DNA from 2 places in the Caproicibacterium sp. NSD3 genome. Region 2 is predicted to be linked to the other one. Evidence: a T-box and tRNA genes for the amino acid it is inferred to sense, from the RefSeq annotation. Region 2 holds a T-box; the other holds one or more tRNA genes.
The links. A T-box is a leader RNA that pairs with one kind of tRNA and senses whether it is charged. The one in region 2 lies ahead of tyrS (tyrosine--tRNA ligase), so its partner is inferred to be a tRNA-Tyr.
Positions count from the first base shown of each region.

Region 1: it encodes a tRNA-Tyr, which carries the amino acid that the T-box ahead of tyrS (tyrosine--tRNA ligase) is inferred to sense. The anticodon was not compared.

Region 1 covers NZ_CM132119.1:2,064,146-2,076,556, forward strand. Annotated here, with positions in the region: gene ACVS9P_RS10165 (CpsD/CapB family tyrosine-protein kinase) at 1-524, opposite strand, end outside; gene ACVS9P_RS10170 (YveK family protein) at 517-1,221, opposite strand; gene ACVS9P_RS10175 (polysaccharide biosynthesis protein) at 1,628-3,586, shown strand; gene ACVS9P_RS10180 (M48 family metallopeptidase) at 3,722-4,258, opposite strand; gene ACVS9P_RS10185 (DUF1653 domain-containing protein) at 4,251-4,466, opposite strand; gene ACVS9P_RS10190 (hypothetical protein) at 4,683-4,850, opposite strand; tRNA gene ACVS9P_RS10195 (tRNA-Thr) at 5,209-5,284, shown strand; tRNA gene ACVS9P_RS10200 (tRNA-Tyr) at 5,321-5,404, shown strand; gene ACVS9P_RS10205 (spore germination protein) at 5,704-7,320, shown strand; gene ACVS9P_RS10210 (Ger(x)C family spore germination protein) at 7,317-8,459, shown strand; gene ACVS9P_RS10215 (GerAB/ArcD/ProY family transporter) at 8,467-9,564, shown strand; gene brnQ (branched-chain amino acid transport system II carrier protein) at 9,938-11,239, shown strand; gene ACVS9P_RS10225 (nucleotide sugar dehydrogenase) at 11,533-12,411, shown strand, end outside.
Region 2 covers NZ_CM132119.1:1,077,633-1,090,043, forward strand. Annotated here, with positions in the region: gene recN (DNA repair protein RecN) at 1-662, shown strand, start outside; T-box leader at 679-922, shown strand; gene tyrS (tyrosine--tRNA ligase) at 989-2,221, shown strand; gene ACVS9P_RS05350 (YfhO family protein) at 2,245-4,899, shown strand; gene ACVS9P_RS05355 (aldose epimerase family protein) at 4,950-5,996, opposite strand; gene ACVS9P_RS05360 (ROK family protein) at 6,013-6,966, opposite strand; gene sdaAB (L-serine ammonia-lyase, iron-sulfur-dependent subunit beta) at 7,113-7,775, shown strand; gene sdaAA (L-serine ammonia-lyase, iron-sulfur-dependent, subunit alpha) at 7,788-8,672, shown strand; gene ACVS9P_RS05375 (flavodoxin family protein) at 8,693-9,232, shown strand; gene ACVS9P_RS05380 (hypothetical protein) at 9,667-9,951, shown strand; gene ACVS9P_RS05385 (hypothetical protein) at 10,103-10,273, shown strand; gene ACVS9P_RS05390 (hypothetical protein) at 10,598-11,428, shown strand; gene ACVS9P_RS05395 (hypothetical protein) at 11,485-11,889, shown strand; gene ACVS9P_RS05400 (Fur family transcriptional regulator) at 12,085-12,411, shown strand, end outside.

The sequences.
Region 1 (12,411 bases), 990 kb from region 2:
ATACACACAAGTCCATCCGCTACCACATTGATTGGCGGCATATCTACAAATACATAATCATAGGACTCGGACAAAGTGTCTAAAAGCCGCACCATACTTTCCGAGCCAAGGAGTTCTGAAGGATTTGGCGGAATCGGCCCAGCAGTAATTAAGTCCACGTTTGGAAACACATTTAGATACATGCTGTCTTCTAGGCTATCAAGTCCACACAAACATTTAGATAGTCCCTTTGCATTGCTAAGACGCACATATTTATGCAAAGTTGGTTTTCTCATATCAGCATCAACCATCGCCACACGGGCCCCAAGTTGCGCCGTTGTAATCCCCAAATTCATACAAGTCGTTGATTTTCCTGCATCGGGCTCTGCACTGGTAAAAATAACTGCTTTATTCTGAGAAGTCGAAGTCGCAAAAAGAAGATTTGTCCGAATTGTTTTATATGCTTCCACGACTGAAAAATCCGTTTTATTGTTCAGTAAAATGCTGGAAGGATTCCCATATCTGGGCTTTTTATTTTTAGGCATAACGGGACCCCCTCTTATTTTTAGCTTCCAAATCAGGGATCTCTCCCAGCACAGGAACTTTTAATTTTTCCTGAATATCCTTTTCTCCCTTTACGGTATTGTCTTTCATAAATACAATAACAGATATAAAAACAGCTACTATTAAAAAGACAAAAGCCCCTATTAATGTATTTCGTTTTATATCAGGAGAAGAAGGTTGGCTGGGAATCGAGGCAGAGCCGATCACTTCGACAGAACCTGCTTTTACGACCCGCTTGAGGATATCCGGTGCTGTATCTGCCATTGCCTTACAGATATTGGCAGAAAGCTGTGCATCCTCTGATTCTGCAGAAATTTTTAAAATTTCTGTATTATCCACTGAACTCATAGAAATATCTGACTGCAGCTGTTCGTAAGAAATATTTCCAATTTTTGCAGCTACTTGACCCAGAACATCTCGATTTTTTAAAATAACAATATAGGTACCGACCAGCTTCTGGGATGCGGTCAAGTCATTTGGATTAATTGCATTTGTAGTGGAAGTATTCGTTCCGTTATTCACATATAATTCAATTGAAGAGGTGTACTTTTTCGGGATCAAAAAAGAAGAAACCAAAAAAGTAACCAACGCCCCCGCGATAGTCACCAGTAATATTTTTTTCCATTGCTTTCGAATGGCAAAAAATATCTCATTGAGAGAAATCTCATCTTCCATCATTCGCATACTCCTGTTTTTCTTAAATTCTGACTATATAAACATAACATATTAAATAAAAACAATCAAGACAGATTGAGAATTTCAAAACATAAACACACTTTTTTGAAAAACTTTTTTGAAGCAATGGCACTTTTTTGAAAATTTAGAACAAGTTTTGGAAAATTTTGCTTGAATATTTATTGCTAGCATGGTACATTAAAAGTAGTCATTAGATTTATCTAAATCCCCTAAAAACGATCAAACCTAATTGGTCAATGTTTAAAATTAGCTCATAAAATGTGAGGCGTTATGTGATCAATAATTTATCAAAATAATCATTTTGCACAATCGTATTATCTATATTGTATTATCTGTTTCTTGTAGCATTAAAAGTAGCATTAAAAAAATAATGAGGAAGAAAAATTGAATGAAAGAACATCGGATTATGGATAAACGAAAAACAACTTTATGTGGATTTGATCTGCTAATATTAGCGTTGTCTTACAGTATTATTTTACTCTGTTCCCTAAATAGCTCATTGATTTTAATTTTAAATGGAAAATTCGAACTGCAAATTTCCATATTACGTTTTTTCCTTTTAGCTGTTTGTATCATCGGCTTTCGAATCTGTTCTAAAATTTACAATCACATCTGGAGATATGCTGGTATCAAAGTTTATCTTCGTCTGATTATTTCTGATTTTATTGCAGGATTAGAAATCCTTTTGATCGGTCAATTGATTCCCTATCTCAACTTAGGGTTTGGAATCAATTTGTGCGTCGTTTCTCTGAACTGTCTTCTCTCTCTATCGGCACGTATGTTCTATCAATTACAATATGCACGTCGTAACGCTGCACAATCTACTCCCGTCGAACAAAGTCATAAAATGAATGTAGCAATTGTCGGAGCTGGTAATGTTGGCGCAAGTCTTGCTCACGAGCTGTCCCGTAATCCGCAGTCTCATTATAAACCGCTTTGTTTTATTGATATTGATAAAGATAAAATTGGGCAAAGGCTTAATGGTCTGCCGGTTTACGCAGAGGATGAGCATATTGTACAGCGGATTCAAGAGATGCCAATTCACGAAGTGATTATTGCACTGCCGGATTTGGATAGTGATCATCGGAGACGTCTGTATGATCTCTACAGTCAGACCGGATGTAAGGTAAAACTTTATGATTATCCTTTTGGCGAACGCAGGGAACAAGGGATTCGCAATTTTATCAGAGATATCAAAATTGAAGATTTGCTTTCTCGAGACAGCATTCAGTTAGATAATAGCATTTCAGAAAACTACTATAAAGGAAAAGTCGTACTTGTCACTGGCGGCGGTGGCTCTATCGGCTCAGAATTATGCCGTCAAATTGCAAAAATGCAACCTAAAAAGCTAATTATCTTCGATATTTATGAAAACAATGCTTACGATGTACAGCAAGAGCTGCTCTTAAAATATGCTTCTTCTCTAAACTTAAAAGTTATTATTGGTTCTGTTAGAGATATAAACAGACTGGAACAAGTTTTCTCTGCCGAGCGTCCGCAGGTTGTCATTCATGCAGCGGCCCATAAACATGTACCACTGATGGAGCAAAACCCTGTAGAAGCCATTAAGAACAATGTATTTGGCACCTATAATACAGCCAATATGGCTGAAAAATATAATGTCGAAAAATTTGTCCTGATTTCTACCGACAAAGCGGTCAATCCCACAAATATTATGGGGGCTTCCAAACGCTTATGCGAAATGATTATCCAAAGTCGTCGTGACAGCAAAACACAGTTTGTCGCTGTACGTTTTGGAAATGTATTGGGTTCCAATGGGTCTGTGATTCCTCTATTTGAAAAAGAGATTGCACAGGGCGGGCCTGTAACAATTACGGACAAGCGTATTATTCGATATTTTATGACTATCCCAGAGGCAGCCCAGTTAGTTCTGCAGGCGGGGGCAATGGCTAAAAAAGGAGAGCTGTTTGTTCTCGATATGGGAAAACCTGTACATATTTATGACCTTGCTAAAAATATGATCCGCTTGTCCGGCCTTGTTCCTGGACAAGATATTCAAATTGTTGAAATTGGGCTTCGTCCCGGAGAAAAGCTTTACGAGGAATTACTGATCAAAAGTGAAGAAATGGTCAAAACAGAAAATGATCGTATTTTGATCGAACGGGATAAACCGCTTACGCGGGCACAGGTTGAAGAAAAACTTTATATCTTAAACCAAGCAATACAAGATGCAAGCAATGAAGTCGTAAAAGAAGCGTTTCGAAAAGTGGTTCCCACTTTTCAGGATCCGGATATTGTCAATGCGGCGGCTGAGTTTCAAATGGATTCAAATGCAAAAGAAAATCTCCCCCTTCCTGTATCGGTAGGAACACAAAAATTGGCATAACCAACCATATAATAAGTAAATAAGTCAATCCGGACAAAGTGATTTGCTTTGTCCGGATTTTTATATCCCAATTTTCAAAAGTAACAAATAGAGGGAAGATTTACAAAAAAGAAACTCTTCCCTCTCAAAACCAATTTATTTTATGGGAGGCTCTTTCAAAAGTGCCCAGCGCTTTCGGTAATCCGGAAGCACAGAAGCAATCAATTGATAAAATTCAGCACCATGATTTTTATAGCGAATATGTGCAAGCTCATGCACGACAACATAATCGATTGCTTCTTTTGGATATCTCATCAGCCGCCATGAAAAGCAGATACCGTTTTTTGTACTGCAGCTCCCAAAACGTGCCTTTGCATCTGTAATCCGAACTTTGGTCGGAAAAACTCCCATGACATCTGCAAAAAAAGCCGTCCTTTGTGGAAGAATTTCATTTGCCTGCCGAATATATTCGGCCTTCTCCTCTGGAGAACCCGCTCCTTCCGCTTGTGCTTTCTGTTGCTGCTGCAAAAGATGGTATCTAAGCCATTCTGTATGGCTCTCCAAAAATCGGTCAATCTCTTTCTGAGGTAATCTCTGTGGTGCACGAACGATTACTTTGCATTCCCGTGTAATTAAAAGCGCCAGCGTACGTCGTTTGGAACGAATCAACTGATAGGGAACCTGATTATTCATTTCCAAGATAAGTAAAACGCTTGATCGTTTTCCCATCTTTGCTGACCGTTTCATTCCACATAGAAGCAGGCCGCACCCAAACTTCATGCTCTCCATAAAGCGCCTGATAAACCACCATCTCTTCCAATGTTTCGGAATTGCGCGCTAAACAGAGCACTCTGTACTCATTTCCTTTAAAATGGCGATATCTGCCTTTTGGAATCTCCATTTTCCATCCTCCCAAAATTTTTCTTCAGTATGACACAAATGATTCTAATTTGCAACAATCCTATCAGGCATCGAACCCGCCGCATTGCCGATCCTTAGCACCATCTTAGCCCCGCCGAAATTGTAAGCCGGTTCTCCCCTTTTCAGCCAAAATAAAAAAGCCGCATGATACAGCTTTTCTCGGTATCAAAACGGCTTTTGTAAAGTAAACATCCACTCAGGGCTTTTTGTCCTGTGTGGGATCAGGAAAGAATGAGTCCGGATCTGCTTTAAACCGTGCAACCGCATCTTCCTGCCGCTCTTTGATAGCGTCCCTTTGGGCATGAGTCCAAACAGGCTGTGGATTCTCTTTCGGATCCATACAGTGATACGTTTTCGTCTCCATAGAAAAGCACCTCCATGCCAATCTATGCCACAAAGATTCATTTTGCGCATAAAGGAAATTTTCAAGCACGATATTTAGAAGAAAATAAACCCAAAGCACCAAAAACAATCGTCGCAGCTCCACAAAGAGCCGTAATAATTCCGATCACTATTGAAGCTATCGAGATTCCTTTTTTCATAGAGTATTTCCCCTTTCTTCTAACGATCAAAATTTTTCATTAAGTTTATTATAATTTTAAAACATCAAAACCGCAAGGAAAAATTCAAACAAAATGTGCCCTCTTTTTTAAAAAAATACACTTTTTCTCTTGACAACTATTATTTAGAGCTCTATAATAATCTAGTGTCAATCGCGATGCGCTGGCGTAGCTCAGTTGGTAGAGCAGCTGATTTGTAATCAGCAGGTCGTAGGTTCGAGTCCTATTGCCAGCTCCATAACTCCGGCAAGTGGCTAAGTGATTGCCGGTATATGGAGGAGTTCCCGAGCGGTCAAAGGGGGCAGACTGTAAATCTGTTGCTTCGGCTTCGATGGTCCGAATCCATCCTCCTCCACCAAGTCCCAGAAAACGTATGAGAATGCGGTTTCTGGGACTTTTTTATATTAAATTAAAGAAGCAAAGCGCTGTGGAAATCTATCAAAACTGGAGTAATTGGGGTATAAAAATGATCCCATTACGCAAGCTTTGATAGATTGTTTTTTTATTTAGGGAATTCTATATTTTTCGCATTATCAGATGGACCACAATGAATTGATCATATGTAACTGCCTAAAATTTTTCAATGGTTTTGTTATATGTATTTTTTTAGTAAAAATTGAAAAGAATAAAAATATCTCCGAAAGGACGTGAACGCTAATGATATTGCAAAATTTACTGAAAAAAATAAAATATAGAACCATTCTAAATGAAGCGACAAAAAATGCTGCAGATCCTACACCCGAATCTAAAAATCAAAACTCCCCCCAACCAACCATGACGACCTCTTTAAAAGATAACATTGAAATCATGAAAAGCTATCTTGGTGATTGCAACGATGTAAAGATTCGTGAGTTCACGTTTGGAAGATTTCCTGCTGTCAATGCCGCCTTAATCTTTATAGATGGGCTTGTAAGCAACGATATTATTACTGAGGGAATCATGAAGCCTCTGATGTTATATGACGCCAGGACAAAAGGAAACGTAATAGAAGATGTACAAAAGCGCATTATTTGCTCAGGGGATGTAATAAACTCCGACAAGGAAAATAAGCTTTTGGAATGCTGCTTATCCGGAGATACCGTTTTACTGATAGACGGATACTGCTCTGGAATCATTATTAGCAGTAAAGGATGGGATAAACGCAGCGTTACAGAGCCCCAGACTGAAGCTGTCGCAAGAGGTCCTAGAGAGGGATTTACCGAAAATTTCAGAACAAATACATCACTTTTGCGTAGAAAAATAAGAAATCCTGCTTTCAGAATGGATACCTTTGTGATTGGTGAAAAAACAAGAACGATTGTTTCAGTCGCTTACCTAAAGGGAGTGGTAGACGAAAGCCTTATCACTGAAATTAAAAGGCGGCTCAACTCAATAAACGTGGATGCCATTTTAGAGTCCGGCTATATTGAACAATATATAGAAGATGCTCCACTTAGCATTTTTCCAACAATCGGAAAGAGCGAAAAGCCAGACGTAATAGCAGCCAAAATTTTGGAAGGACGGGCTGCAATCATTGTAGATGGTACGCCTTTTGTATTAACAGTGCCATTGCTTTTTACTGAAAGCTTTCAAACAGCTGAAGACTATTATGTGCGAACTTTTTATGCAAGTATTATACGTTTGCTAAGATTTTTTTCTTTTATATTTGCGGTGTTTGCACCAGCCTTTTTTATAGCTATTACAACATTTCATCAGGAAGTAATTCCGACTACATTAATGTTTACCATTGCAACCGCTCGAGAAGGCACCCCTTTTCCAACTGTCATCGAGGCATTCATCCTTTTGCTAGCCTTCGAAATTCTGCGGGAAGCCGGATTGAGATTACCTCGCCCAATTGGGCAGGCAGTTAGTATTGTTGGTGCTCTGGTAATGGGTGATGCAGCCGTTTCAGCTGGATTGGTTGGTGCACCTATGGTCGTGACGATTGCTTTAACCGCAATGGCAGAATTTGTAACACCAGAGCATCAAGATGCAATTATAATCATGCGCATTATTTCATTAATTTTAGCATCGATTCTTGGAGGTTATGGAATATTATTGAGCATTTTAGGGATGCTAGTTCATTTAGCCTCGTTAAAATCATTTGGTGTGCCCTATTTTGCAGGAGTCGCGCCGATGCATATCCAAGATTGGAAAGACTTGTTTATTCGTACTCCTCTTTGGACAATGAAAAAACGCCCATCAGAGTTTGCACATCAGGATGTTATCAGACAAAGAGTCAATGTACCGCCGGGAGATACTTCCATTCCCTCGAATGGGGATGATAAATCATGAAAAAGGGAAAGAAGTTTTCACTTCTGGCAATTTCCCTGGCTGTTTGTTTTCTGTTTTCGGGATGCATGGACAGCAAAGAAATGAATGAAATCATTCCGGTTATCGGTGTTGGAATTGATAATAATACGGATAATGATTTAACAACGCTTACCATGCAATTAGGATGTATCGGAAATTCAAGTCAAAAAAGCCAAGTAAGCTCAAAGACTTTGATTTATGAAAGAACTGGGAAAAATCTTTTTGATATGTTTAGGGATTGTGCACGTGAAAATAGCCACAAGCTATTTATAGGGCATAATCAATGCTTAATTTTTGGAAAAGAAGATGCATCCAAGGGCATAAAGGGACAATTAGATCTTTTCTTACGTGACCATGAAGGCAGAATAAATGTATCGATTCTGGTGTCAGATACGACTGCAAATGAAGTACTGACAACAAAATCCGAGATGTCTCCCCTGTCGGCAATAGATACCACACAGCTGCTTAAAAACCAAGGAATAAACTCAGAGTCCATTAATGTGGACCTTCTGGAATTTGCGACTAAGCTTGCGGGCGGAACAACCTGTCCCATTGCTAGTCTGATAAAAATAGACAAGCAAGCAGAAAATCCAAGGGTCCAAGTGGCCGGATTGGCGGTTTTTAAAAGTGATAAAATGGTTGGAGAATTAGATAAAAATAAATCACGCGGCTATTTATGGACAATGAACAAAGTGGAAAGCGGCGTGGTGAATGTAGAAACTGAATTTGGGCGAGCCTCTCTTGAGATATGCAGCAGCAGCGGTAAACTAGATGCTTCTGTAAACGAAGATGGAACTGTGTCTGTTCCCATCACGATTAAAACGGCACTGGGAATAAGAGAATTGACTGGTTTTGAAAATAAATCTGCAGAATGCATAGAAAAAGAATTACAGAAAGCTGCTGAGGAGCAAATCAAGGACAATGTGCTTACGTGTTTTCAAGCGACTCAATCTTATCAGGCCGATATCTACGGGATTGGAACTTTGATCAATCAAACAGAGCCTCAAAAATGGACCAGTATAAAAGATAACTGGGATAAATTATATACTGAAATAAAGCCTGAAATTAAAGTTGAAGCAACAATTAAAGACAGCGGAAAAATCTTGAAGAAATTGGATTGAGGAAACTATGGAAAAAGAAACAATCAATTGTTCACAAATGCTTTTTACAATTATATGTTATATTCAATCTTTTTCATTATTAACAGCATTTTTCTTTGCGGTAACGGGAAGGGATTCTTGGTTTTCGGTAATTTTAGGCTGGATAGTTGCATTGCTTTTCCTTTTAATTCAGTTATCTGTTATGAAAAAATATCCAGGAAAAAGTCTTTTTCAAATCAACGAACTTGCCTTTGGAAAGTGGGTAGGCGGAATCTTTTCTTTGCTGTATTTATTTTACTTTTTTTGTCTGTCTTTTTTAAATTTAAGAGACCTGAAGGATTTCGTAAACTTCAGTGTTCTACCCGCTACGCCGCCTATGGTCATATTGATCTCATTTATGATTGTATGCAGTTGGGCCGTTATAAAAGGATTAAGAGTAATTGTTAGATACAGTATGGTATTTGTTATGCTTATTGTGGTAACGTTTATTTTAACAACATTTTTCGTTTGGGACCGACTTGACCTTCATAACTTACTGCCATTATTCTCTGTTCCTCCCACAACGATTTTGAAAAGTGCTAATCTGGTTGCGGTTATTCCATTTGGTACGGTCATTTTTCAAATGATTGTTCCTAGACTCGAAGATAAAAAGCGCATGTCAAGTTGTTTATTAAAAGGATTTTTATTTGGTGGTTTATTCCTACTGGCAGTAACGATTAGAGATACAGCTGTACTAGGAGATATGGTGAAAGTATTCATATTTCCCTCATTCTCAACGTTACAGCTTGCTGGGTTGACTGAGATATTTCAAGGCACTGATGTAATCTATGCAACTTTTCTGGTTACCCTAGAATTTTTCAAAATCTCTCTCTTATACTATGTTGTAGTAGCTGGACTTGTAGAATTACTAAAATTAAAATCCTATAAGCCATTGGTCTTCATCATAGGAGTCTTAATTATTATTTGCTCGCATATTGTATATTCATCGGTGATGGGGCATATAACATCTGCACAGACTATTACGCCGATATTATGGCTGCTATTTGAGTTTGTGTTGCCGTCTTTGACTCTTCTAAAAATTGTAATTTCAAAGAAATTGAAAAAAGCTAATCAAACAGCATCATAACCATTGGGGTTAGCATAAACTCTTTTATTTTTATGCCTTTAACTTGCGATTTTACCCCTTATCTGCTATTATTAGTTATAAATCACTTAAGCGCTTTTATTGGACGCACATGCCTATCCGGTGGAGATTCGTTTTAGGAAACAAAGAGCAAACATGAAGGGAACTGATGGTTTCAGTTCCTTTACATATAACTTCAAATGATAAACCTGTTGTTTTGGCCTTGAATATCTGAATCCATTCTTTCTCCACTAGAAAACTGGGTGATAAAATTATCACCCAGTTTTTTGTTGCGTATAGCCAAAAGTCCTTTATGTTGCGGCTCAACAAAGGATCTGCTGGTTAAAAAATTGTACGAAAAGAGAGAAAGTTAATTATGCAAAAATTATCTTCAAAGGAACAGCTCTTTGTTGGAATCACGCTGTTTTCTATGTTTTTTGGCGCAGGGAATTTGATTTTTCCGCCATTTCTCGGTTACTCTGCCGGAACTGCTGTACTTCCAGCTTTTTTAGGGTTTGCTCTAAGTGCAATCGGACTTCCAATTTTAGGTGTTATCGGAGCAACCCGCTCCGGCGGTATCAAATCACTTGCCGGACGTGTCAGTCATCCTTTTGCTTCCGTTTTTACAATGCTCATTTACCTTTCCATTGGACCTTGCCTAGCGATTCCACGTACTGCAAGCACTTCATTTGAAATGGCTGTAACCCCATTCATCGGAAAAGAAGCTCCTTCTGTATTGTTAAGCATCCTTTACTCCGTCCTGTTTTTTGGAATTGCACTGGCACTTGCCCTGCATCCCCTAAAGCTAGTCGATCTGCTCGGAAAACGTCTCGCACCGATTTTGCTGGTTTTGATTGCAGTTCTGTTTTTTGGATGTGTCTTTTTCGGAAATGTTTCTGCTAATACACCTGCTACTGCTTATCAGAGCATACCCGCCGCACAAGGATTTCTCGATGGATACCAGACAATGGATGCGATCGCTGCACTGATCTTCGGGCTCATGCTTGCAGCAAATATTAATGCCCGTGGAATTACTGAAAATCACGCAGTTATTCATTCGACTGTAATCGCCGGTGGAATTGCCAGCGTTCTATTTCTCTGCGTTTATGGGGCTCTCACTTTCATTGGATTTTCAAATGGAAATTCTTCTGCACAAAACGGTGCACAGCTTTTGAGTATCTCTGCAGACCGCTTGTTTGGAAAAGCCGGCGCTATTATTCTAGCGGCAATCTTTGTAATTGCCTGCCTCAATACGTGCATCAGTCTGATCTGCTGCTGCGCACAATACTTCTCTCAGCTGTTTTCCCGCTTCTCTTACCGAACCTGGGCCAGTTTCTTTGCCGTCTTCAGCGCCGTCCTTGCAAATGCAGGACTAAATATGATTCTAAAAATTTCTGTTCCTATTTTAAACTGCCTGTATCCTATTGCGATTGTGCTGATTGCTTTGGCATTTTTCCCAAAGCAGTTACAGGAAAAGCCACTGCTTTTTCCGCTGAGCATCACGCTGACCGGAATCGTCAGTGTAATTTATGCACTCTATGAAATTGGGATCCAGATTCCCGTACTTACCGATCTCATCTCTGCTCTTCCGCTTTACTTTGCAGGTCTCGGTTGGATCTGCCCTGCAGCAGTTGGGATCATTCTTGCACTATTAATTCCGAATAAAAAAGAAGGATAAAATTCATTATAAAAAATAGCACAGATAGAGGATCTTTTCTCTATCTGTGCCATTTTCCCTTATACGTCAATTTTCTATAATACCAGTTGATGGGGGTATTTAATATAACTTTATGTATGTATAAATTTATATGTTATTTAAATTAACATATTATATCTATTTTTTTATTTTATGCAATTATTAATTATTTTTATTGTACTTATGCTTTAATTATGATACATTATCTATGTCTTTAAATGTATAAATAATTCGTTTGTAAATCATTAAAATAACACTGCAAGAAGGTATCCATCATGAAAAAGCTATCACAGTCATTACTTTCTGAAATCGTTTCCAGAAATCGAAAAGCAAAGTCCATGACCCAGCAAGAGTTAGCCAGTGCTACTGGAATGAATCGTGCACTGGTGTCTAGATTAGAAAAAAAAAGCTTTATACCCTCTATCCCACAGTTAGAAAATTTAGGAAAAGTATTGGGCTTCGAACCAGATTCTATATTTATCAATCCAGAAACATCCAGTAAACTCAAATCACCTTCTCCTATGAATATTGCGGTTGCCGGCACCGGTTATGTTGGATTGTCCATTGCCACACTTCTTGCACAGCATAACCACGTAACAGCAGTAGATATTATTCCAGAAAAAGTACAAATGCTGAATAACAAAAAATCTCCCATCCAAGACGACTATATTGAGAACTACTTAACCGAAAAAGTACTTGATTTGACGGCTACCTTAGATGCCAAAGAAGCATATAAAAATGCTGATTTTGTTGTCATTGCCACTCCAACCAACTATGACAGTAAAAAAAATTATTTTGATACTTCTGCTGTAGAAGCTGTTATTGAACTTGTTTTGAAGGTAAATCCAAATGCCATTATGGTCATTAAATCAACAACACCAGTAGGATACACAGAAGCTACACGTAAAAAATATAATACTTCAAATATTATCTTCAGTCCGGAATTCTTACGTGAATCAAAAGCATTATACGATAATCTTTACCCAAGCCGTATCATTGTATCTACTGATAAGAATGATGAACGTTTGGTCAAGGCATCTCATGACTTTGCAGCTCTTCTGCGAGAAGGCGCAATTAAAGAGAATATTGATACCTTATTTATGGGATTTACTGAAGCCGAAGCGGTCAAATTGTTTGCAAATACCTATCTGGCA
Region 2 (12,411 bases):
CAGAGTTAAATGAAAAGCTCGAAAAGCAGCGTGAAAAAGCTCAAAAGCTTGCTAAAGTCCTTTCAAATCTGCGCCGTCAAACTGCGAAAACTTTTGTAAAACGGGTTCAGGAAGAACTCAATTTTCTTGATATGCCGAATGTCGAGTTTGAAGTGGAACAGCTTTCTGCAGAAATGGAAATGCAGGGAACGGATCGTGTTCAATTTTTGATTTCCACCAACGCGGGGGAACCTTTAAAGCCGATTTCTAAAATCGCTTCCGGCGGAGAACTGTCACGTATTATGCTTGCCATTAAATGTGTTTTGGCAGACAGAGACGAAATCGGAACTTTGATTTTTGACGAGGTAGATACCGGCGTTTCCGGCAGTGCCGCTCAAAAAGTTGGACTGAAATTATGGGAAACCTCCAGAGGACGTCAGGTGCTTTGCGTTACGCATCTAGCGCAGATTGCAGCTCTTGGAGATCAACAGTATTTTATCAGTAAACGTGTTGACTCCGGCAGAACTTTTACAAAAGTAGATTTGCTCAATCGTGAAGGCAGAGTAAAAGAGCTTGCAAGGATAACGGGGGGCGGGGAGCTAACTCCTCTGCTTTTGCAGAATGCTTCGGAGATGCTTTCCAGTGGGGAAAGAAAAAAATTAGCCTTGACAAAACAAGGGTGATTTCGTATACTAATTATTAATGGCAGAGATGGGAATTATGTAAAGGGCGATAATCGGCGCAGAGAGTCGGCAGATGGTGTAAGCCGGCGGGAACCGTCTTCGAAGATACCTCCCGGAGCTGCAGGGCTGAACAATTTTTTCAGTAAGTCCTGTCGTGAGCGCACGTTACAGCGCAGGGGTATTTTTTGTACCCGTAAGGCCATGCTTGTGAGAGTATGGTAAACTGAGGTGGTACCGCGAAAGAAGATTTCGCCCTCTGCAATTTTATTTTTGCAGGGGGCGTTTTTATTTTGCTTTCCTGCGACAAGATTTCACAGGAGGAATTTATAATGGGTGTGTTCGAAGAACTAAAAGCGCGTGGGCTGATTGCGCAGATGACGGATGAAGAAAAAATTCGTGACCTTTTGGATCATCACAAGATTGCATTTTATATTGGTTTTGATCCTACGGCGGATAGTTTGCATGTAGGACATTTTGTGCAGATCATGGTGATGGCGCATATGCAGCGCGCAGGTCATACGCCGATTGCGCTTTTTGGCGGCGGAACCGGTATGATCGGAGATCCTTCCGGCAAAACCGATATGAGGAAAATGCTGACGAGGGAAGAAATCAATCATAATATTGAATGCTTCCGTAATCAGATGGGGCGGTTGGTTGACTTTTCAAATGGAAAAGCCATCATGGCCAATAATGCGGATTGGTTGATGAATCTCAATTATATTGAGTTTATGCGGGATATCGGCGTTCATTTTTCTGTGAATCGCATGTTGGCGGCCGAATGTTATAAACAACGTTTGGAACGTGGACTGACTTTCTTTGAAATGAACTACATGATTATGCAGGGCTATGATTTTTATGAGCTTAATCGTCGCTATAACTGCATGATGGAGCTTGGCGGAGATGATCAATGGAGCAACATTATCGGCGGAGTAGAGCTGATTCGGAGAAAATCCGCAAAAGAGGTCTATGGAATGACCTTTGGCCTTTTGACGACCAGTGAGGGCAAAAAGATGGGAAAGACCGAAAAGGGTGCCGTGTGGCTGGATCCCAATAAAACTTCTCCCTTTGATTTCTATCAGTATTGGCGCAATATTGGAGATCAGGATGTAGAAAAGTGCCTGAAGTTTTTGACTTTTTTGTCTCTTGATGAGATCCATGAGCTGACAAATGTAGAAACCGGAGAGCAGATCAACCACGCAAAGGAAGTACTCGCCTACGAAGTAACAAAGCTGATTCATGGAGAAGAGGAAGCGAAAAAAGCGCAGGCAGGGGCGCAGGCGCTTTTTGGAGCCGGTGCTGATACGGAGCATATGCCAAAAGCAGAAATCAAAGATTCTGATTTCGTAGATGGTTCTGCTTCTCTGCTTGATCTTTTGCTCAAAGTGAAATTCATTCCCAGTAAAAGTGAGGGACGCCGACTGATTCAGCAGGGCGGACTGACAGTAAATGATCAAAAGATCACGGATGTTGCAGATGAACTTTCTGTAAAGGATTTTACAGGCGGATCCGTCATTGTGAAAAAAGGAAAGAAAAAATATCTGAAGCTGATTCTTGCATAATTTTAATGGAATGAGGTGAGTCCATGACCAAAAAGCGAACTCTATGGTGGCTGGCACCACTTACCGTGTTGGTTTTAATGAGCGTTGTTTATTTGGTTAATGGGCTCTTTCCTTTTGGGAAAAACACCATTTCATGGTGTGATATGAATCAACAGGTCGTTCCTCTTCTGATGGATTTTAAAGATATTTTGCTTGGAAAATCCAGTATGCTTTTTAATTTGCAGAACGCTGGGGGAATGAACTTTTGGGGAGTCTTTTTGTTTTTCCTCTCCAGCCCCTTTTCTTTTTTGGTACTTTTAGTTCCAAAAGCGGATTTCTACTTGTTGATGAATGTGATGGTGGTACTCAAAATGGCCTGTAGTGCATTGACGGCAGGCTGTTTGTTCCGCCGCTTTTTCCCGAAGATGGAAACACTTGCGGTTACGGCTTTTTCGGTTATGTATGCCTGCAGCGGCTTTACCATGATGTATTTTCAGAATTTGGTTTGGCTGGATACGGTATGCCTGTTCCCACTCTTTTTAATAGGACTGCGCAAGTTGTTTTTAGAGAAGAAACTTCTTCCTTATATTTTGAGCTTTTCTGCACTTTTAGTTGTCCACTTTTATCTTAGCTATATGATTGTGATGTGGCTGGTTTTAGCAAGCGGGATCATTTGCTTCTTTATGACGTCAAAGGAACAAAGAGGAGAGCGAATTTTCCTTTTAGGAGCGGCTACATTGGCAGTCTTACTCTTGACCGGTGTGATTTGGCTCCCTGCATTGATGCAGTTTTTGGAATCGGGACGTGGGGAGAGCGTTGTAGAGAGCATTTCTTCGGGAAGCCTTTTGACAAGGTGGAATACAACCTTGCCGGTGCTTACCTGTACCGGTATGGCGGTTGCTGCGATTCCGCTGACGATTTTGGAAAAGAAGCGGACAAATCTCCACAAAGTCAGTTTTATCCTTTTCGTTTTCTTATTGATTCCACTTTTTATAGACCCAATCAATAAGATGTGGCATACGGGCAGCTATCAGGCATTTCCGGTACGCTATGGATTTATTTTAGTATTAATGGGACTTTTAGCCGCTGCCTGTTCGATTGAGCAGACGGATCGTTCCAGGCTACCTTTTCATACGGATAAAGATATTTTTGGAGTCAGTGTCGGAATTTCAATTTTAATAGGGATCGCCGCTTCATGGCTATTGAGCCATCAGTACGAAAATCTGACCATTTATGTCAGAACTCTTTGGATGAATCAATCTGCATTTTTATTGATGATGATTTTTGCAGTCCTCGCAGCAGCTCTTTATTTTCTGCTGATATATTTTTATCGTCATCACGCGGTGAGTAAACGCTTTTTCTGCGTCATTTTATGTTTGATTACTTTGACGGAAACCTTTTTCTATGCAGAAGTCTTTATCGCTTCTGCTGAGCATGATGGGACAACGAAGCAAACAGTCACAGATCTGGAAGGGAAGATCGACGACAGCAGTTTATATCGGCTGAAGATGGATAAGAAATATTTTGACGTAAATCTGATCGGTGGGATAGGATATCCGTCGCTTTCCCATTATACTTCTCTTACAGATGGCACTTATTTGAAAGCAATTCGCCAGATGGGCTACAGTGGATATTGGATGGAAGTAAACTCTAATGGGGGGACAGCTCTTTCCGATGCGCTGTTTGGAAACCGTTACAGTGTGTTATCTGCTTTTGCTTCTACTGACGGGAGGGAAAAAGTTTATTCCAATGAAGACTATCAGATTGTGAAAGAAAATTTTACGATGCCGTTTGGAACAGTGATTTCAAATTTGGGAGAGCCTTTAACAGATCGCAATCGATTTGAGATTCAGAATGACCTATATCATACAGCTTTTGGAACAAAAGAAGATTTGTTTACTCAATATCAGCCGGACTTCACCGAGAATGTTGAGATGTCCCATTCGGATGCGGGAGAGAAGATTACTTTAAACGACGGCGCAGCATATTTACAATACCAAATTCCGGTAAAGGGAACGCAGACTCTTTATTTTGACTGTTTTCAAGAAGCCACAAATGCCCTAACGGAACCGGTAAATGGGGGCTGTGCAATTGCGGTAAATGGAAAAATCATTCGTTCTCTTTATCCCACTTCTATAGAAAATGGAATTTTGAATCTGGGAACCTTTACAGATGAGACCGTTCAAGTAAAGATCAGTTTGTTTCATTCATTGAATTGTACTTCATTTGGCGTTTACGGGATGAGCTGTGAAAAGTTACAGAATGCGATACAAAGCTGTGAAAATTGCCAAGACGTAAATCTTAAAGAGTCTAAAAATGGATTATCCGGAACTGTTTATACAGAACAAGATGGCTATTTGTTTCTTCCGATTCGAGGAGGAAACGGGTTTACAGCCGAAGTGAATGGAAGTTCCGTCAATATTGATTCTGCTTTTGGAGCTTTTCTTGCGATTCCGGTTACCGCTGGAGAAAATCAGGTCACCGTTACTTATTGGCCGCCCGGTTTCCGCCAGGGGGTTATTGTATCAATTTTGGGGCTTTTCTATTTGATTCCTTTACTGTATTTGCATAAGAAAAAGATGTTTTTACATCTAAAAATGCTTTATCGGCCGGCCAAATGGATTTTTGCAGTACTTTGTATTGGCGTTGTATGTTTACTTTATATTGCCCCGGTTGTAGTTTGGATCGTTTATTCATAGACTAAAAAAAGCGCAGTCCTTTTAATAAAAAGGGCTGCGCTTTTTCAACTTTAGAGTTCAAATTTATAAATGGTTGTTGTATGAAATTTTTCATTTGGTAGGAGAGGGGAACAGCAAAATTCCGGATGATTCATTGCGTCTGGAAATTCCTGTGTTTCTAAACAGAAAGCATGGTGCGGCTTTAAGGGGATTTGACCATGGTCGGACTCTTCCGTGTCAAAACTGTTTGCAGTGTAAAGCTGCATGGATGGCCTGTCGGTAAAGACCCGCAGATGCCTTCCACTTTGCTGATCAAAGGCGCTGGCGACCCGTCTCATACCGCTCCCTCTTAATTTGTAAGCATGATCATAGCCACCCGATTGTCGGATTAGAGGCTCTCCGGAACGAATATCCTGACCGATCGTTTTTTCGCTTCGAAAATCACAGGCGCCTTCTACCGAGAGAAGTTTGCCGGTTGGAATTAAATCAGAAGTAACTTCGGCAACTTCATCGGCTTCTATCTGTAAAGCGGTAGAGAGTACGTCGTGCTGTGGTCCTCCGAGATGAAAATAGCAATGATTTGTTAAGTTTAAATAGGTAGGTGCGGTTGTTTTTGCATGATACTCCATGATCAGCGCATTGTCGGCTGAAAGTGTATAGCAGATAGAAACATCACATTTCCCGGGAAATCCTTCTTCTCCGTCGGGGCTGCAATAGCGAAAGGTGAGAGAGGGGGAATCGTCATGATAATCGCTGCACTTTAGCCTCCATACCCGATGGCTGAATCCAATATTTCCGCCGTGCAGATGATTTTTGCCTTCATTTTGTGTGACCTGATATTGTTTTCCGTTTATTACGAACTGACCGTCTTTAATTCGGTTAGCCCATCTGCCAACGATTGCTCCTTGGTAGTTTCCGGGATGGGTATAAGGGGTAAGCTCATTATGGCCCATGATCATTTCATCAAAATCCCCGTGTTTATCCGGCATCTGAATCGACTGCACCCGTGCGCCGAAGGAGAGCAGCGTAACAGAGGCACCGTTCGTATTTTTGAGCGTATAGGAAGAGATATCAGTTCCATCTGAAAGTGTGCCGAATTTCTTTTCTGTAAGACTCATAACAGATTTTCTCCTTTTATTTTCCTAATAAAGCAGCACCAATAATTCCGGCATCATTTCCAAGCTGTGCAACCTTTAGTTCAGTGGCTTTTCCATCCGGAACCGAAAAGACTTCTTTTTCAACATAAGCACGAAGCGGTTTCAGCAGCGTTTCTCCCTCGTTGCAGATTCCGCCTCCGATACAGAGAATATCCGGTTGAAAGGTATTGATGCAATTTACAATTCCACAGCCTAAATGGCCAATATAAGTGTCGACAATTTCTTTGCCGAGAGGATCGCCTGCCCGCATAGCATCAAAGGCAGTTCGTCCATTGATTTTTTTGAGGTCCCCATTGATAAGATGCCAAATAGGAGATTCTTTATTTGAAGCTTTTTCCATAAAAAGGCGAGTCGTCGTAATTAGACCTGTAGCGGAAGCATAAGTTTCCCAGCAACCCCTTCTGCCGCAGGTGCAAAGGCGCCCGTTATATTCGATGACAATATGTCCCATTTCTCCGGCAGCAAAGTTGCAGCCGCTATAAATTTTTCCGTCTAAAATAATTCCGCTTCCAATTCCAGTTCCTAGTGTAATGGCAAGTGCACTTTTTGCACCTTTCATTGCGCCAGCCATATATTCGCCATAAGCAGCAGCATTGGCATCGTTTTCTACGATTACCCTGCACTTCATCCGCTCTGACAGCCGTTTTGCAAGCTCGTAGTTTTTAAGATACAGATTTCCAGCAAATCCAACAATGCCGGTGCTTCGGTTTACACTTCCCGGGGTACCAACACCGATCCAAGGAAGATCGTTTACAGAGATTCCAGCATTTTTCAGAGCGTCGAGTGCGACTCGGCTAAGCTGTTCAGTCATTTCTTCATGGGAGCAGGGGACAATAGTGTCTTGCTTTGCCCGAGCGATAATCTCATAGGAATCATTGATGACCCCTGCAGCCATATGGGTGCCTCCGAGGTCAATGCCAAGATAATACAAAGAAATCCCTCCTAAAATGCAGAGTTCGTTTGACAACAGTATAACATTCTTTTATCTTGATGAAAATAGTTTTTCAAAATTTGCAGATCCTATATTTTGGGGTTATAATAACGAACAACAGAGGAATCAGTAAGGGGGAAATCTTTTTGAATATTTTCGATATTATCGGTCCGGTTATGATTGGTCCCTCCAGTTCTCATACAGCTGGAGCAGTGCGGATTGGATTGATTTCCAGAAAACTTTTGGGAGAAGCGCCAAAGAATGCGCAGATTCTGCTTCATGGTTCCTTTGCAGATACCGGAAAGGGACATGGAACAGACCGCGCTTTGATTGCCGGACTTTTAGGACTAAAGCCGGATGATCCCAACATTCCGATGAGCTTTTCATTGGCAGAAAAAGCGGGACTTCATTTTTCATTTGGAACCATTCATCTGAAGGGAGCACATCCAAATACGGCCGTCCTTCGTCTGGAAGGCGTTACAGGGAAAACTTTGGAGATTGAAGCGAGTTCTATAGGCGGAGGACAAATAAAGGTATGTAAACTTGATGGGATCGAAACAAACTTTTCCGGAGACTACCATACGCTGATTGTCCATAACCTAGATCATCCCGGACATGTAGCGCAGGTGACAACGGTACTCTCACAGAGAAATGTTAATATCGCCCGTATGCAGCTTTATCGGAATGTTTTAGGTGGATATGCGGTTATGGTGATTGAGTGTGATCAAAAGATTCCGGAAGATGTCGTCACATGGCTGACAAAATTAGATGGAATCATTAAAGTGACCTATTTGAATATTGAGGAATAGGGGGATATAAAAATGTCTTTTTCTTCGATTGCACAAATGCTTTCTGAATCAGAGAAGAACCAACTGCCTTTATGGAAAACAATTTTGCAGGATAATTTAGCGGAGCAGGGCGGTACGGAAGAGAACTTTTTTGCCCGCATGCAGGCAATGTGGACAGCAATGCAGGAATCAAGCAAAAATTATAAAGCAGAGGATCGTTCTAACAGTGGACTTACAGGCGGAGATGGGGCAAAAGTGTTTTATGCAGCACAAAAAGGCCTGCTTTTTGGAGACTCATTTTTAAACGAGATCATTACAGAGGCACTTAAGGTTAGCGAGTGCAATGCTTGTATGAAACGGATTGTTGCAACGCCGACGGCGGGTTCCTGTGGGGTTTTGCCGGCAATCCTGCTGCCGCTTAAACACAGAGACCTTTTTCCTGACGATTCTTTTGTCAAGGCGCTTTTTGTAGCGGCCGGGTTTGGACAGGTAATTGCTCAGCGCGCTTCGATTGCCGGAGCTTACGGGGGCTGTCAAGCAGAAATTGGAACAGCTTCGGCAATGGGGGCAGTAGCTTTGGTGAGCCTAAAGGGAGGTACCAATCAGATGTGTGCAAATGCCTGTGCAGTTGCACTTTCAAACTTGATGGGGCTTGTTTGTGATCCCGTGGCGGGTTTGGTTGAAGTTCCGTGCGTGAACCGTAATGTGATCGGAGCCATGAATGCGTTGAGCTGTGCCAATTTGGCGCTTTCCAATATTCAGAGCAGAATACCGCCGGATGAAGTGATCGATGCGATGAATGAAGTGGGGGAAGAGATGAACCCGGATTTGAAGGAAACCGGAAAAGGGGGTCTTGCAGGGACCCCTACTGGGTGTAAAATTGCGCAGAAACTTTCTGAGGAAAAAGATTATTTGTGATGAGTTTGGAGGGAAATGTTATGGAAAAGATAGTTGTACTAGTAGGAAGTGCCCGAAAAGGCGGCAATACTGAACTTTTGGCAAATGCTTTTGTAAAAGGTGCGCAGGAACATCATGAGGTAACAATGATTTTTGCTGCAAGTGTAAAAGTGAATGGCTGTATAGGCTGCAATGCCTGTTATTCTGATAAAAAGCACCGCTGTATCCAGAAAGATGATATGGAGCAAATTTACTCTCAACTCAAAGACGCCGATACGATTGTGATTGCTACTCCGGTTTATTTTTATAATGTAAGCTCTCAGCTAAAATGTATCATTGATCGGCTGCATAATCCAATTCGAGATGAGTTTAAAGTAAAACAGCTTTTTCTTCTTGGAGTCGCTGCGGATACGGATCCAACCGTTTTTGATTCCATTAAGGTTATGTACCGATCGGTGCTACTTTATTTTCATCTAAAAGATGGCGGTATGATTACAGTGCCGGGAGTGAAAGACCGTGGAGATATTGTTGGACATGAAGCTTTAGATGAAGCCTATCAACTTGGTAAAAACATGGAATAAGCATTAAAAAAAGACTCAAAACGCTGGTTGGCGATTGAGTCTTTTTTTATGTTATCGGATCATATCAGAAGAGTTTAAACGATCACAACGTCTGACCATGATTTTAAAAGAGATAATCTTTCTAGTGAATCTCTCACGCAGACAACAAATATTGCGATATTAAAATTTAATTATAGAATTGAGCGGATATTTGTCATAGCGTGTAACAATCGTGTAAAAAAGTTTCATAAAATATCCTAAAGGATAGAGATTATCAATAGACTCCATCTGAATTTATTAAAAGGAGATTTATTATGGACTGCGTAAAAATCGGTGACTTCAATTTAGATATAGATGCTAAGGATGAAGCACAGGATCCAGATACTGCAACGGACTAGTATGGAGAACTCAAAAGCAGCGTTTAATTTGCGGAAAATGAGGCAGCAAAAACACCTTTGCAGCAGTTTCCGCAGTTAGTGCATGACGTCTGCACAAAAGATGTCAGAGATATCGGCGTGGCAAGTAGGACTATCTGTGAAACGATTCCCTGTAATCCTGATGGAAGTATAGGATGCCGTGGGGGAGTGCTCCCAAATGTAGTTCCTTCCATTTCCAGTATCCGCGTTTCCTGTGCTGATGAGCGTTTGAGTCCTTCTACCGGATGCGACCGCATTACAAATACGGTTGGGTTTGAAGTGGTGTTAAACTATGGTAGTAATGAAACCAAAAGAGTCATTTGATCTATTATGGAGTGACTTTAGATATTTTCCGAGCCTTGAGCGTTTCTCAAGTGTCAATGATTTTAGACAGGAGCTGAAAACCATTGACGGGTCCTGCAAAGCAATTAGAATTGTTGGTACGAGTATAGTACAAGGTGAAAATTGCTGTACTTTGAGAATCGATTATCAAGTGCTTGATAAATTATGGAAATTAGAAGACCTTATCATTCTGGCAGTGAAACCAATCTCCGCCAGTAATACTGTTTGCGACCAGTTCAATCAGGGACATCAAATTGGGTCTTGCTCAAATGGCTGCTGCGATAGTACCCACTGTGACGGCTAAGTTTTTCAAGCAATTTATTAATTAATACATAGCCATTGGGGTTTTCTTCCGTTGTGGAATTACAAGGATTTCGCCGGAAGAAAACTTTTTTTAATTCTTTTTTCTAATTAACTACGAGCTTGTGTCATCAGTCAATCGCAGAAAGTCCAATATTAATATTTACCTTATAACTTTTTGAACCACAAAACATATATTATGAAAGAAGATTAATTAATTTTGTGATTGAATTTCATGAAAAATATTAATTGGGTTACGTATAAATCATGATGTTTATGATGCGTGCCTTCAGTGATATTTTGTTGAAATTTAAAAGGAGGCCTTTATATGTCAGAAGAACAAGCAAATCCAAATACGAATCCTTCCCCATTTAAAGTTGGTGCAACGGCAACTGGATCGGTAACGGTAAAAGAGGGGGAAGATCCTCAATCGATTCAGGCCATTAGTAATATGAGTATTGCTGATGTAGTGAAAGCCGTTGTAAAAGAATCCGCAGACAAACAATTTGCCAATGATGGGGAAAAAATAAAATATACCATAACTTTGCAGAATGATTCTTCTGTTGATCTATATGATGTTAAGATGATAAGCGAACTGTGCCCTAAGACGACTTTGGTGAAAGATTCTATTATTCCAATTCCTCAGACTGATGAAACGCTGGAAACCGGAATTTCTGTTACAAGTCCAAATGAAACTTCTGTTGGAAATGTCCCGAAGGGAACAGCAGCAGTATTGCAATATGAGGTAACGGTCAATGCAGGAGAAACCGGTGATATTGTGAACGAATCAATTGCTGAAATTAAGTTTAGGGACCAAATGGATAGTGAATATACCAGTAAAACAGAGTCAAGCACGGCTGTGACCAATATTGCGAAAGCTGATCTTCAAATAACTGAGACAGCAGATAAAACATTTGTAACAGAAAATAATGAAGAGATCATATTTGAATTAACTATTAAAAACACAGGAAACGTTACAGTCAATGACATTGTTGTTGTAAATCCGTTCCCAGACGGGATGAATTATAAACCAAACTCAACTTTAAAAAATGATACAAAAACTTTGAGTGATGAAAACCCTGCAAACAGCATTAATATTGGAAATCTTGACCCTGAACAAATTTACAAAATACAATTTAGTGTAACAGTGAATTTGTAAAGGGCAAGTAATCCACCGATCGTGAGGTAGGTGTCAACGTGCGAGAATTTATAAATATGGCTCATGTTAAGGGGCTGTATCACGGAAAGGATGTTGATTCGATCAGTAATCCCTGCAAAATCACAGTACAACGTAAATATCATAATATTTGCCAACATGTCTATAAAACTTTTCAAATAACCGATGCACGAAATGTTGAATTACGTGTTTACTATAATGGTGTGCGGCAGTTTGAATGGAATGATCTTACACTGCTTGCAGTCGGATATGAAATTTGCGTCAAGTATATTGACAGCGAAAACCATAGAAAAGTAATAAGCAATTATGGGAATACTTTGTTTTTTAGCCCGACGAATGCTTGCAAATACTTGCTGCGGATTCCGAATCCACCAAGTTGCGAAATTTTAAAGGATAAAGTGATAGCTGAGTTTCCTGTTATAGCGGCATTTTACAACATTTGAATAAGATCTTTTTAAAAACAATCAGTTAAGGCTGCCGTTATTCGGCAGCCTTTTATAATACAATAAAAAATGATCAGGTAAGAATGTATTGACGAAGAGTAATGAAAATGACATAATAAATATAGTAAATAGCGGAAGTGATGATTTTCTGTCCAACATTAGGAATTGTATATTATTTGTTAAGAGGTGAAAAATTTGCCAAATCAAAACGAATTTGAAAATTTATTGACAAATAGAAGTTTAAAAAGAACGAAAACAAGAATTCTGGTTCTTGAAGTTCTGAAAGATTCATCACCCAAAACGGTTGATGAAATTTTTTCTGTTTTATATCAAAATAACATTAAGCTAAGTTTGTCTACTGTTTATCGGACTTGTGAAACACTGACAGAGAAAGGAATTTTGTCGAAAGTAAATTTAACGGATGACGGTGTGGCTAGATATGAATATATGAAGTCTGAGCATACACATCATGCGATTTGCCTTGGCTGCAATAAAATCATTCCGATTGATGACTGTCCTTAT